4 regions of the Labilibaculum euxinicum genome follow, and region 3 is predicted to be linked to each of the others. Evidence: riboswitches for the same ligand, from Rfam matches in the RefSeq annotation. Region 3 holds a riboswitch; each other region holds the start of a gene.

Region 1 (3,211 bases), 670 kb from region 3:
TTTTAAACATCACATCTTGCCTCCAAATGTTTACACAAACAAAGAAAGAAATTAGAAAAATAAATACCGAACACGCGCGTAAGTTCAATACATATACTTCGATTCCCGGAAGCAAAATGTTCTTTAGTTACGACTTGGCAGGTCTCCTGACTTATCTCAGCTTTTACAGCCTTCCCCCCATTTCTGAGAGTGGCTTGCGGTGTAAAAACCATATTTTGCACATGACAAAATGAGATTTACAGTAGCGGGTACTGTTCCGGATTCTCACCGGATTCCCTTTTCATTCCCTCAGACGATAGCCTGAGCAGAACACCAAAATCGATGCAAATGTATCATATATATTTTAAGATATCGTATTCACATCAAACAAACCAAAAGTGTTTTATAGCATAAATATTCTGGTTTCCGAAAATCAGCACATAATTTATAATTCTCATTACAAGCAAATTAAGATTCTGTTATTTTAATCAACATCCCAGAAAATCAAATTAGCTTCAGCAATAGATTACTTGTAAAATCCATACCTCTGTAAACGATCAGTTTCTTTACTTCTCCTTTTTTAATTGCCATGAAATCAAATTGATTCAACTTAAAGGAAATTTAAATTTGTTTTTTAGATACTTTTTTTGATAACTTTGCTTCCGAAAATAATTAAGATACCCCGTAAAAAGGGTTTAATAGGGAATCACGTTAAAATCGTGAGCTGACGCGCAACTGTAATTCCAAAACAGTTTGCAACATCAAGCCACTGTTCCAACATATGGAATGGGAAGGCGTTGTAAATGGAAAAGCCAGGAGACCTGTCTTATTTAATTAGATTGATGCTTTCGCGACATAAAGCTAAAAATCAGGACTCGCTAGTGAATTAAAAGTTCCTTTTTAATTCTATTATTCCTGTTTTTTTATTGATTAACGCAAAGCATACAGTTTTACCATTTAAAATGTATTGTTATGCAAAAAGTAAGCAGCACTCCTCGCGAAATGGAGAAAACAGTTAAGACTAAATACGACATGTATTTTGGCTTTAAAACTAATCATTCCGAAAAAAATATTTTATTCCCCTTTCAACAAGTTTATAACATTCCTTATTGATTCCTGACCAGCCTCTGGATCAATTAAGTTGAGCCGGCACTTTCATTTGCCAATTCATAATATCCTGACTTCGTATCAAGGTAGATGGGAGTTCCGGCTCTTTTCATATCCCTTTATTTCTCACTAAAAAATGATCTTCTTTTGAGATCATATCGTTTAAAACACCAATAATTCAACATGAACATTATAGAACTATTAACTACACCAGGAACAGCATCTACAATTGTCATCATTTGTCTGGCCGCTGTTTTAGGTATTCTATTTGGAAAACTAAGGTTTTTCAAAATTAAATTGGGCATTGCAGGCATACTGTTTTCCGGTCTGTTAATTGGTCATTTGGGAGCTGCTACCGATGCACACGTATTGCACTTTATTAAAGAATTTGGCTTGATATTATTTGTTTATTCCATTGGTTTAGAGGTGGGGCCACGCTTTATCACTTCACTTAAAAATAATGGATTAAAGATTAACCTGCTCGCTTCAGGAATTGTTATTTCAGGTTTCTTTATTGCAGTTGCCATAAAATTTATTTTCGATGTTCCCACTTCCGTGATCACCGGAATTATGTGCGGAGCTGTTACCAATACTCCTAGTTTAGGTGCTGCTCAGCAAACCATTGGCGATGTTATGGGCGCAAGCGAAAATATCGAAATTGCGGGCATGGGCTATGCTGTTGCTTATCCGTTCGGAATTTTTGGAATCATTATCAGCATGATATTACTGCGTGTAATTTTCAAAATCAATGTAAAACAGGAAGAAGAACGATACAATAAAGAAATTACCGGCCTCGATGGAAAACCAATTGCCATAAATGTTGAGGTTACCAACCAAAACCTTTTTGGCAAAAGCATACTTTTTCTGAAAGATACCTGCAGTAGTAATTTTGTTCTCTCAAGAATTAAACGAAACGATGATTTTATGGCTGCCGATTCCGAAACAGTTCTTGAAAAAGGAGATGTTCTTTATGGAGTATCGGTAGAAGCAAATTTTAAATTCATTCAACTTAATTTGGGCAAAATAAATACAACCAAAGATGTTGAGGTGTCTGGTAAACTTGGAATGAAACAAGTGATGATCACCAATAAAAAGCTGGCGGGAAAAAGTATAAAGCAAATTGGAATCTCACGCCAATTCCCTGTAAACATTACCAGAATCTACAGAAATGGTATTGAGTTAATGCCGAAGGAAGAAGATAGTATTGAATTTGGTGACACCGTACGTATTGTAGGAGAAAAAAAAGCTCTGATTAAAGTTGCCTCTCTGCTTGGCAACTCTGTAAAAGAACTATCACACCCTAATATCCTCCCCATTTTTCTGGGAATATTACTAGGTGTTATTATTGGCTTGCTTCCGATAAATATTCACGGCCTTCCTGCACCTGCCAAGCTTGGTTTGGCAGGCGGACCACTATTAATTGCTCTAATACTTGGGCACAAAGGCAGAATTGGTAAACTTGATTTTTACATGACTCCAAGTGCCAATCTGTTTATCAGGGAACTGGGCATTGTTCTCTTTCTGGCATGTGTAGGAATTTCGTCGGGGAAATATTTTGTACAAACGCTTCTAAACGAAGGTTACATCTGGATGCTTTATGGCTTTGCCATCACCTTTATTCCTCTCCTTATCGTTGCCGTTATTGCTCATACCCTAAAAATCAATTACCTCACTATTTGTGGTTTACTGGCCGGATCCATGACCGATCCTCCAGCTTTAGAATTTGCCAATTCAATCGCTCCGATTCAGGCACAATCGACTGCTTACGCCACTGTATACCCTTTGGTCATGTTCTTACGGGTTTTACTCGCACAAGTACTGGTATTACTTTTTACCTAAATTCTATTTAATTGGAAAATATGCTCACAATGAATTCATTTAAATTTTACAACTAAAAATAATGAAAGACAACAGAATACCATTTCAAAAATATACAAGCCGACAAGAACAGTTAGCAGCACAATACAATTGGGAATATTTCTCGAAACAACACAAAAAGGGAAAACTAACTGCCAAAGAAAGAATTGAATTGCTGTTCGACGAAAACAGTTTTGAGGAAATAGACGCATTTGTTAAACCTTCAGGCAACATAGAAACGAACATATATGGAGACGGTGTAATTTGC
Region 2 (3,211 bases), 800 kb from region 3:
CGATTATTGCAATTGAAGATTTCAATTTAATTCATACAAATGAATCTTCACCGAAATTTGATCTTTCTGAAAAACCAAAGCAGGATTATCAGGTTTGTGAGGATGATATGGCGGCAATTATTTATACGTCTGGAACAACAGGCAACTCTAAGGGTGTTATGTTGTCTCATAAAAATATCTGCTCCAATGCTATTCTGTCAAAAACAATCCATCCTATAGATGAAACGGACCGTTTTCTTTCAATTTTACCTTTGTCGCACACCTATGAAAATACTTTGGGATATGTGATTCCGATGATTGCCGGTTCCTGTATCTATTATTTAGGAAAAGCTCCCGTGCCTTCATTATTATTGTCAGCATTTAAAGAAGTACGGCCAACCATCATGTTTTCGGTTCCACTGATTATCGAGAAGATTTACAGGAGTAAAATTTTACCGTCGATTAATGGGAAAGCCGTTACCAAATATTTATATAAAATTCCGTTTTTCCGCAAGAAGCTGAATGCAATTGCCGGAAAAAAATTAATGGAAACCTTTGGTGGTAAATTAACCTTTTTTGGTATTGGCGGAGCTAAATTGAATTCTAAGGTTGAACTATTTTTGCGTGAAGCAAAATTTCCCTATGCAATTGGTTATGGATTAACAGAAACAGCACCATTAATTGCAGGATGTGGTCCGGCAATTACTAAATTTCAATCTACAGGGCCTGCTTTAGTCGGAGTTGAGCTGAAAATCAATAATCCAGACCCTGTTACTCAAATTGGAGAAGTATGGGCAAAGGGTGATAATGTGATGATGGGTTACTATAAAGAGCCCGAAAAAACCAAGGAGGTTTTAACCGAAGATGGTTGGTTTAAAACCGGCGACTTAGCAAAAATGGATAAAGACAATTATTTATATATCGAAGGTCGATTGAAAAATATGATTGTTGGATCAAGTGGAGAAAACATTTATCCGGAAGAAATAGAATCGGTAATCAATAACTTTAAACATGTAATAGAGTCTGTAGTTATTGAACAGAAAGGAAAATTGGTTGCAATGGTTCATTTTAATTATGAGGAATTGGAACAACAATATCAACATCTTAAAAAAGAGGTGGGAAATTATGTCGATGACACTGTTGATGAGTTAATGCAGGAATTACAGGTTTATGTGAATTCACGTGTAAATAAATTTTCGCAGGTTCAGTTAGTGATCGCCCAAATTGATCCATTTCAAAAAACGGCAACGCATAAAATAAAGCGGTTTCTATACCATTAGAAACAAAAAAGACTAAACTTCACCCCAAATGTTATACCTAACATTTGGGGTGTTTTTTTATATCTGAAAATTTCTTGTTCTTTATGTTTTTAGACAGAAATAAGATCTTACTGTGTTTGTTATTTGCATGATAATCAGCGTTTAGTAGTGGGTGGTTTGCTTTGGTTTTTACATTCATAAAATAGATTGTTAGTATCTTGAATTAATATTGATACATTTGTTTCGCGATTTGGCAATATCATATCCCTTGATCTGATATTAAAGAGGGAATCCGGTTTGAGTCCGGAACTGTACCCGCAGCTGTAATCTCTATCCCAAACTCTGTTGCATGATGTCACTGTATCTTATGGAAGATATGGGAAGGCGCAACAAGAGGGAGAAAGTCAGAAAACCTGCCAAAAAGCAATTTTGTTTAATCGACACTTTCGGGACTAAAAGTAAGATTATGAAGAAAATTACTAAATCTATGCCTGCGGGGCATATTATGCTTGGTTCATTATTTCGGAACCAAATTTTCAAATTCAGATCAGTTACAGATGACTCTCTGTTCATCTCGTTTGTTGCTAAAGCAAACAGGTTGATGATCATATTAATTAAAGAAGTAAAGACTGAAAAACGTCATTTGCAAAATTTTAATTTTTGGAGTCAATTTCTATTCCCAATTAATACAATTTGATAATTCAACTTGTTTTTCACAACAGGTTAGAATTGATGTGCTCATAATTAAAGGCAAACATAGGTTTGAATCCTTTAAAATCAATATAATATGATACGCGAAAGAGGTAAAGTAAGCATTGTTGGAGCTGGGCCAGGTGATCCGGAATTAATTACACTGAAGGCAATCAGAGCCATTGAAAATGCAGAAGTTGTTTTATACGATTATTTGGTAAACAAGGAATTGCTAGGATATTGCAAACCTGATTGTCAGATTGTTTACGTTGGTAAAAAGAACAAACAACACACCTATCCTCAGGAGGAAATTAATAAAATGCTGATTGAGTTTGGCTTATCGGGAAAAAAAATTGCTCGTTTAAAAGGTGGTGACCCATTCGTTTTCGGACGGGGAGCTGAAGAAATACTTGGTTTGCAGGAGCATGACATTGAATTTGAGGTGATTCCGGGAATTACAGCTGGGGTTGCGGTTCCCGGAGCAGCAGGTATTCCTGTCACATTAAGAAATGTGGCTTCTTCAGTAGCTTTTTTCACAGGACATCAGTGCGAAAATCACAAAACAGAAATTCAGTGGGATAAGATTGCGGCGGGAATTGATACTCTGGTTTTCTATATGGGGGTGACTCAGGCTCCACGAATTGTTCGTAATCTGATGGCAAATGGCAGGAAACCGGAAACACCGGTTGCAATGATTCGTTGGGGAACTTTGCCGGAACAGGAAGTAATGAAAGGAACTTTAGAAAATATTGTGGCAAAGATGGAACAGCACGACTTTAAGCCACCGGCAATTTTTATTGTTGGGGAGGTAGTTGCTTATTCAGAACAATTATCACCATTGATTAATCAAATGGCCAAAACAGAAATTTGATAGCTATGAACAGAAAAGGAATTTTATTATGTGGGCATGGAACCCGCAAAGAAAGGGGAGCGAAAGCATTTCAAGAGTTTGCGGAGCGATTTGCATCTCAAACTACGCATTATGAGGTTGAATTTGGATTTTTGGAGCTTTCGGAGCCGGATTTTGAAACAGGAGTAAAACGATTGGTTGAAAAAGGTGTGACAGAGATTATTGCTGTTCCAGTATTTCTTTTTACCGGAGTACATATGGAAAGAGATATTCCTTACGCTCTAAAAAGCTTTCAGGAAAAATATAAGGTGAAAATTCAGTTGGCCAATTACATCGGAACATGCAATGAAATGGTTGAGTATGGAGTGCAGCTAATAAATGAAACTCTTGAAGCTAAGGATTGGAAGAGCGACGAGACTGCATTCCTTGGATT
Region 3 (3,211 bases):
CTATTATTCCAGCATCCCATTTTTCATGAATAAGATCACTCAGAATTTTAGTTATATGATGAGGACGATAAGCCATTGTTTGCTTATAATCATCACTGAATTTATCGTTGTTGTAAGCATCATTGTAAGCATATTTTAATGATGTATGAATTCTATCGCTCCCAACGTTTAAGATATGATTCAATTCCAATTCAACTCCTCTACTTATCATCTGTCCAGTATTTTGAGGACTCCAGAATGATCCAGTAGGTCGCCACGATATAGCATTCTTATTTTTAGAGTGATACAAACTTAAATCTGCATTAAATTCTCCATAATTAGTAGAGTAAGATAAAAAGGCCAGACCTAAGTCTGCGCTCCAGCCTTCTTCCGATTTTATATTTTCATTACCTCCAGGTTGCCAGTACCTTTCATTAAAGGTAGGTCGTCGATAATGGGTACCTGCTTTAACACGCAAATCAATAACATTGGATATTATATGTAATAATGAACTAAAGGAGTACATTTCAGGGGGATTAACTTCGGAACTCCATTCTCTACCAAACGTAAATATAAAAGTACCGAAATTGGGAGAATACTTTCCTGCAACAGTCAACCTTGATTCATTTTCTTCTTTCTCGTAATTATTGGTTTCCCCTTTCAACCAAGAATATTTGCCATTTACATCCAAACTAAATTTACTATTCAAATAATAACGCAAATTTGCGTCATTTAATACTCTTTCCGATGATATTTCGGAAGTATAACCGTCTGTGTATTTTAAATAATCATACAGGTAAGCTGTTTTGGCTTCAACTCTAAATTTCCCAACTAAAGTCTTCCAGCCTAAATACACTTTTAATGAAGAATCTCTTTGTTGTTGATGACTGAAGGGTTTTCCAATTCCCATTAAGCCAGCTATATTTTTCTTTTTTGCTTGATACCAAGCTCCTAAATCAATAAAATGATTATTTAGTTTTAAATGTAAATCGTGAATTGTACCATAAGCTCTATTTTCATTATTGGTAAGTTTCTCAGTCGGAGAGTCAAAATCATATTTGTCAGTATAAGTAAAATCATTCTTCCCATACTGAAAAAATGCCTGAGCTGTATATGAAATCCAACTATTAGAATACTTACTGTGTAGTTTTGTTTTATAATTTGAGAAGCTGCCTATTTCAGAACTCAATCCTATTTCCGACTTTTTCTTCCAATCGGGTTTATTTGACAATTCAATAGCACCACCCAATGTTCCAGAACCATATAAAGATCCTACGGCGCCGTATATCACCTGAACTTGATCAAAAGAACCTGCATTTATTAAAGATAAATCTGCCGAACCTGTTGTTAATGAATTAACAGGAATCCCATTCCAATTCACAGATGTATGTGTTCCTGATGCACCCCGCATCCCAGCCGTAGCAAGAGCCCCAAACGCACCATTTGAAGAAATATTTACCAAAGATGTTTTCTGAAGTAAGCTCGACAAATCCTTTCCATCGTACCTCTGGATAAGAATAGAATCAATTTGCACAGTTTTTTCGGTGGAAGAAAAATGTTGAAGTCTTGGCGCCACAATATCAATGGATTCAATCTGGATGGTATCCACACCTAAGGTTTGCGACCAAACACCGAAACTCAAAAAGCTTACAATTACTGTAAATAAAAATTTCAACTTCATCTTATAATTTGATAAAGAAGAAAACACAAGGACAGAACAAAAGAAATAGATGATTCAATCGTCTTCCAAACATCTTCTCCGAATGTTTTGAAAATTAAGTTTGCATTGGCAGGTCTTCTGACTTACTCAACTTTTTCGGCCTTCCCATCCCGAGGTATCGGAACAGTGGCATTGTGGTGAAAAAGCATTTTTCTGAGCTTACAGCTACGGGAACAGTTCCGGACTTTAACCGGATTCCCTTTTCATCTCTATCTGATTAATTCAGATATATGAGAACCAATTGCATTGCAAATGTATAAAAAAACAATAGATTAATAGATTGTATAATAATTTATATTGGGATGCAAAAAGCGAGATGACAATAATAAATTGCCTCTCGCTTTACAATCTCTATTTATGTTTTATCTATTTATTTCTATATAAATCTTTATAGCTAAAAATAAAGTCTAATACCGACTCTCCAATATTTTCAACTTCTTTACCCTTTTCTCCTTTCGAATCAAATACAATTAATTTACTTTTATCCATATTCATAAAATCGGCAGCTCCAGCAATATAAACATCTCCCGTTACTGGATGTTCTTTAACAGCTGTCGTAAAGAATATACCATGCATCATTGGAGCCACAAAAACTTCTTGTTCCTTTGATTCACTGTTAAAACGATGAATATTGCCAGTTGAAGTCTCTTGCCAGTAAAAATACTTCGTTTTAGCAGAAGCCAACACACCATTTCTATATAGTTTAACACTCTCGTCCAGGCTCACAGTTTCAACAACCTCTAAATTTTCATTTAGCATCCTGAATTTTGCCGGCTCATTTCTACCTTCAGTACCTACCCATATATTACCGTTATTATCTACTACAATACCTGATATTTTTTCATTGTAACTGGCGATTGTTTTAACCTCATCATTGTCAAAATTTACTGTTTTCAAGTCACTTCCCGAAGCAACAAGTAGTTTTTCCTTTAAAGCTAAAATTGATGATTTAACTCCCGGAATATCCGAAATACCTTCAATAGCATTACCAATAGATCCCTTATTTAATGGATGTAAAGTTCTTGCATCATTAGCAGTATTCACAACATATCCATTATTGCCTGCAACATCAATATAACCTGGAGAAGAAGCTTCAGAAGTAAGTATCTCATCGTTTATTTTCATTGTTTGAGCATTAACAACAGAAACATATGGAGCTACTTGTGAAACCAAATAAATTTGACCATCGCAGAATCTCCCACTTAACAGATTATTACCTAAAACTTTACCCGGATTAATTCCCTGAAAAACATTAGACTGAAAGCCTTCTTCATTTAAAAATCCAAGCGTACCATTATTTGATTCTGATGACATTCCAATAATAAAAACCCCTTCTGAATACTCCCCAAAAACCTGCATTATATACGTTAGAGACTCTTTTCCAGCTCCATTTTCCACAACTAATTTTAAGGTATCAACACCTGCGTTTTCTCCTTTATAAGTATAGCTGTTTTCTATTGAAACCAACTTTCCATTCTTAAACCATTCAATAGAACCATTCTCTGCATTCTC
Region 4 (3,211 bases), 670 kb from region 3:
CTTCTTTGGCATTTACCAACCTACCTTCCGATTTCAGGCTTTCGTTTACGTATTCTCCTCCCAATGTAAATTGATGTGCCTTTTTTAGACTAAAAACATATTTTAGATTTACATCTTCGCGTTTTTGATCCGTATTAAGAACTTTTTCTCTTATTGAATGAAGGGTTTTCCCTGATTTTGAAGATATGTCATTCTGATTGTATTTGTAATAGTATTTAAATTGATCAGAATTAAAATCTAAAGTGATGTAGTCCTTCTTATTAATTAGGTATTTGGCTCCTGCCGAATAAGAAAAATCGTTGTAGTAATAACCATATTTTTTTACTGTTATTGGCTGCAGTACATCTTTCTCGTATTTCGATCCCATTGCATATACGCTTAATTTATTGGTTGCGGCAAAATCAAAGCGCTGACTGATGGTGTAATCTTCGAACGCATTCACTTGTTTAGCGTCTGTAACAACAAGTACATCATCCGATGGATCATCATTACCCATATCATCGTCAATTTCGAACTTGCTTAGCTGCCACCCGTCCGATTCCTTTCTGGAATAAGTTGTAAGAGATGAAAAACGCCCTAAATTCAAACCTACTTTATTGAAGTACTGCCTGTTTCCATGTTCGCTTAAACGGGAATTGCTTTCCGCGTAGATTTTTCGTTTCGATTTTTTGGTTATCACATTAATTACACCAGCAATGGCTTCCGATCCGTACAATGATGAAGATGCACCTTTAACCACTTCAATTCGTTCAATATCATCAGGATTAATGCGGTTGATGTCATTCTGACCTCCAACATCTCCGTATATTCTTTTTCCATCAACAAGTACCAAAATGTAATCGTTCCCCAAACCGTTTAGCTGCATAAAAGCTCCCATGCTGCCCGGAGTAAAATCAAATGATGGACTGATTCCAGTCATTAAATCATCAAACCCGGATGCGGAAACAGCCTTCACCATCTTGCTGCTGATTAGTTCGGTTTGAACAGGAGCACTTTTTAAATGATGCGGTGTACCGGTACCTGTAACAACCACTTCGCCCAATTCTCTCTCGGATTTATTCAACTGAAAATCAATAGTATTTGCTCCTTCCTTAATTTCGATGATTTCTTTTTTTCTTCCATATCCCGAATAGGAAACAACAATTTCGTACTCTCCCACCTTTAAGTTTCTAAACGAATAAAACCCAACGCTGTTGGTCGCTGCTCCAATGGTTGTTCCATGAAAATAAACATTGGCACCAATTAAAGGATTTGTCCCGTCCTTTTCTGTAACTGCTCCGGACAATGTCCCCACCTGAGCAACTAAACTCTGACTTACCAATATAAAAAGGCCAATCAAAATGTAATTTTTAAACTGCATGATCGTTTTGTTTTTTAAATTTTAAAACATCACATCTTGCTGCCAAATGTTTACACAAACAAAGAAATTGGAATAATAAATACTGAACACGCGCGTAAGTTCAATACATATACTTCGATTCCCGGAAGCAAAATGTTCTTTAGTTACGACTTGGCAGGTCTCCTGACTTATCTCAGTTTTTACAGCCTTCCCCCCATTTCTGAGAGTGGCTTGCGGTGTAAAAACCATATTTTGCACATGACAAAATGAGATTTACAGTAGCGGGTACTGTTCCGGATTCTCACCGGATTCCCTTTTCATTCCCTCAGACGATAGCCTGAGCAGAACACCAAAATCGATACAAATGTATTATATATATTTTTAACAACGGTCTAAACAGCTCTTCTAATAAATGTTTTTAAGCACATATTGTAATAACACATTATTTGAATAGCAGTGCCGTGAAAATTTTGCCTGAAAATCTGTTTCTTTCTAACCTACCCTCTTTGGCAAATTCTTATGTTTTTTTAAGGAGCTGTTGAAGTATATATTAAACATACTTTAACAGCCTCACTATTACTACAACTTAAATCCAACTGTAAGCATAACATTCCGTTCTTGTCCAGGAATGTACTGATTAGAATAAACCGAACTTGAATAATATTTTCTATTTAAAACATTATTGATTTTCAAATGCAGATAAGTTCTGTCTAATCCATAACCCAATACAGTATTAAACAGCCAATATTCAGGTAAACTATACTCATTAGACGAATTGGTATATAACTTATCAGTATAGTCAATACCAGCACCTACACTACAATTTTTTAACGCTCCTTTAAGCACCTGATAATGTGCCCATACAAACACATGGTTTTTAGGATTGTTCCGAATGCAATTCCCCTGTTTTGAGTCATGATATGCATTCGCTGAATACTTCCTGTATTTTGCCGTATTATAAGCATAACCTGCTTTTATACTTATCGAATTTACTGGTTTAAAAGTAGTTTCAACATCAAATCCTTTGGAATCAACAACGCCGATTTGTCCGTAAATTTTATTTCCCTCATCGGTTTTTCCAAGGTATTCTACAATGTTGTTCTTTTTAATGTAGTAGGCACTGGCATTTACAAACAGTTTCGAATTATAATTGTATTTCACACCTAACTCGGCTTGATAACCATTTTCGGGCTCGTATACTTCTTTACCATCATTTGGATAAAATTGATTCCCATCTTTATTTAAATACACATAGCTCTCATCGTAAACAGAACGTTTTGGTTTAAAGAAACTTGAATAAGATGCATACAATGCCAATGGCTCAATAGGTTCATAAACCACTCCGGCCCGATATGAAAAAGATTTATTTACAATCTCATTTTCTTTTGATTTGGATGTAATATTTCTTCCATTACTTACTATTCCAGACTGATACCTCATGTTAAAATAATCGAAACGCATCCCCAGCATGAATTTAAACTGTTTTGAAATCTCAATTAAATCCTGTGCATACAAAGCATTCACCATTTCGTGATAAATACTTGCACCTGAAAACTTTGTTGTTAAACCTCCTTGATTTAGTACAGGGTTACGAACAGCAATTTTTGCAAACAAACCTGCTCCTGCTACATCTCCTCCGTCAAAATCATACCCTTTGTAAGAAATTCGATCGATATACATAAAAAAACAGCCCATTGTAAGATTGTGCTGTAACAAACCTGTTTTTATCTGAGTTGAATAATACAAATCATTTTGAAAAGTTTTTGTATGATGAGAAAATCGTAAAGGATAAGTACGTTGCAAAGTATCTAAACTAATATGTATTTTTTCTCCTCCTTGTAAAAAATAGGTATCGTATATTGGATTTTCCGA

The links. Region 3 has a riboswitch for cobalamin ahead of ACY0M5_RS10545 (TonB-dependent receptor plug domain-containing protein). Riboswitches for the same ligand answer to the same signal wherever they lie in the genome.
Region 1: another riboswitch for cobalamin. It lies ahead of ACY0M5_RS13085 (putative transporter); the one in region 3 lies ahead of ACY0M5_RS10545 (TonB-dependent receptor plug domain-containing protein).
Region 2: another riboswitch for cobalamin. It lies ahead of ACY0M5_RS13665 (hypothetical protein); the one in region 3 lies ahead of ACY0M5_RS10545 (TonB-dependent receptor plug domain-containing protein).
Region 4: another riboswitch for cobalamin. It lies ahead of ACY0M5_RS13075 (TonB-dependent receptor); the one in region 3 lies ahead of ACY0M5_RS10545 (TonB-dependent receptor plug domain-containing protein).

The regions. Positions count from the first base shown of each region.
Region 1 covers NZ_OY782756.1:3,293,272-3,296,482, forward strand. The annotation lists cobalamin riboswitch at 120-332, opposite strand; cobalamin riboswitch at 638-822, shown strand; gene ACY0M5_RS13085 (putative transporter) at 1,270-2,925, shown strand; gene ACY0M5_RS13090 (acyl-CoA carboxylase subunit beta) at 2,987-3,211, shown strand, end outside.
Region 2 covers NZ_OY782756.1:3,423,535-3,426,745, reverse strand. The annotation lists gene ACY0M5_RS13670 (AMP-binding protein) at 1-1,259, shown strand, start outside; cobalamin riboswitch at 1,473-1,673, shown strand; gene ACY0M5_RS13665 (hypothetical protein) at 1,705-1,935, shown strand; gene cobA (uroporphyrinogen-III C-methyltransferase) at 2,026-2,799, shown strand; gene ACY0M5_RS13655 (sirohydrochlorin chelatase) at 2,805-3,211, shown strand, end outside.
Region 3 covers NZ_OY782756.1:2,621,363-2,624,573, reverse strand. The annotation lists gene ACY0M5_RS10545 (TonB-dependent receptor plug domain-containing protein) at 1-1,660, opposite strand, end outside; cobalamin riboswitch at 1,751-1,956, opposite strand; gene ACY0M5_RS10540 (DUF5074 domain-containing protein) at 2,066-3,211, opposite strand, start outside.
Region 4 covers NZ_OY782756.1:3,288,826-3,292,036, forward strand. The annotation lists gene ACY0M5_RS13075 (TonB-dependent receptor) at 1-1,360, opposite strand, end outside; cobalamin riboswitch at 1,496-1,708, opposite strand; gene ACY0M5_RS13080 (TonB-dependent receptor domain-containing protein) at 1,919-3,211, opposite strand, start outside.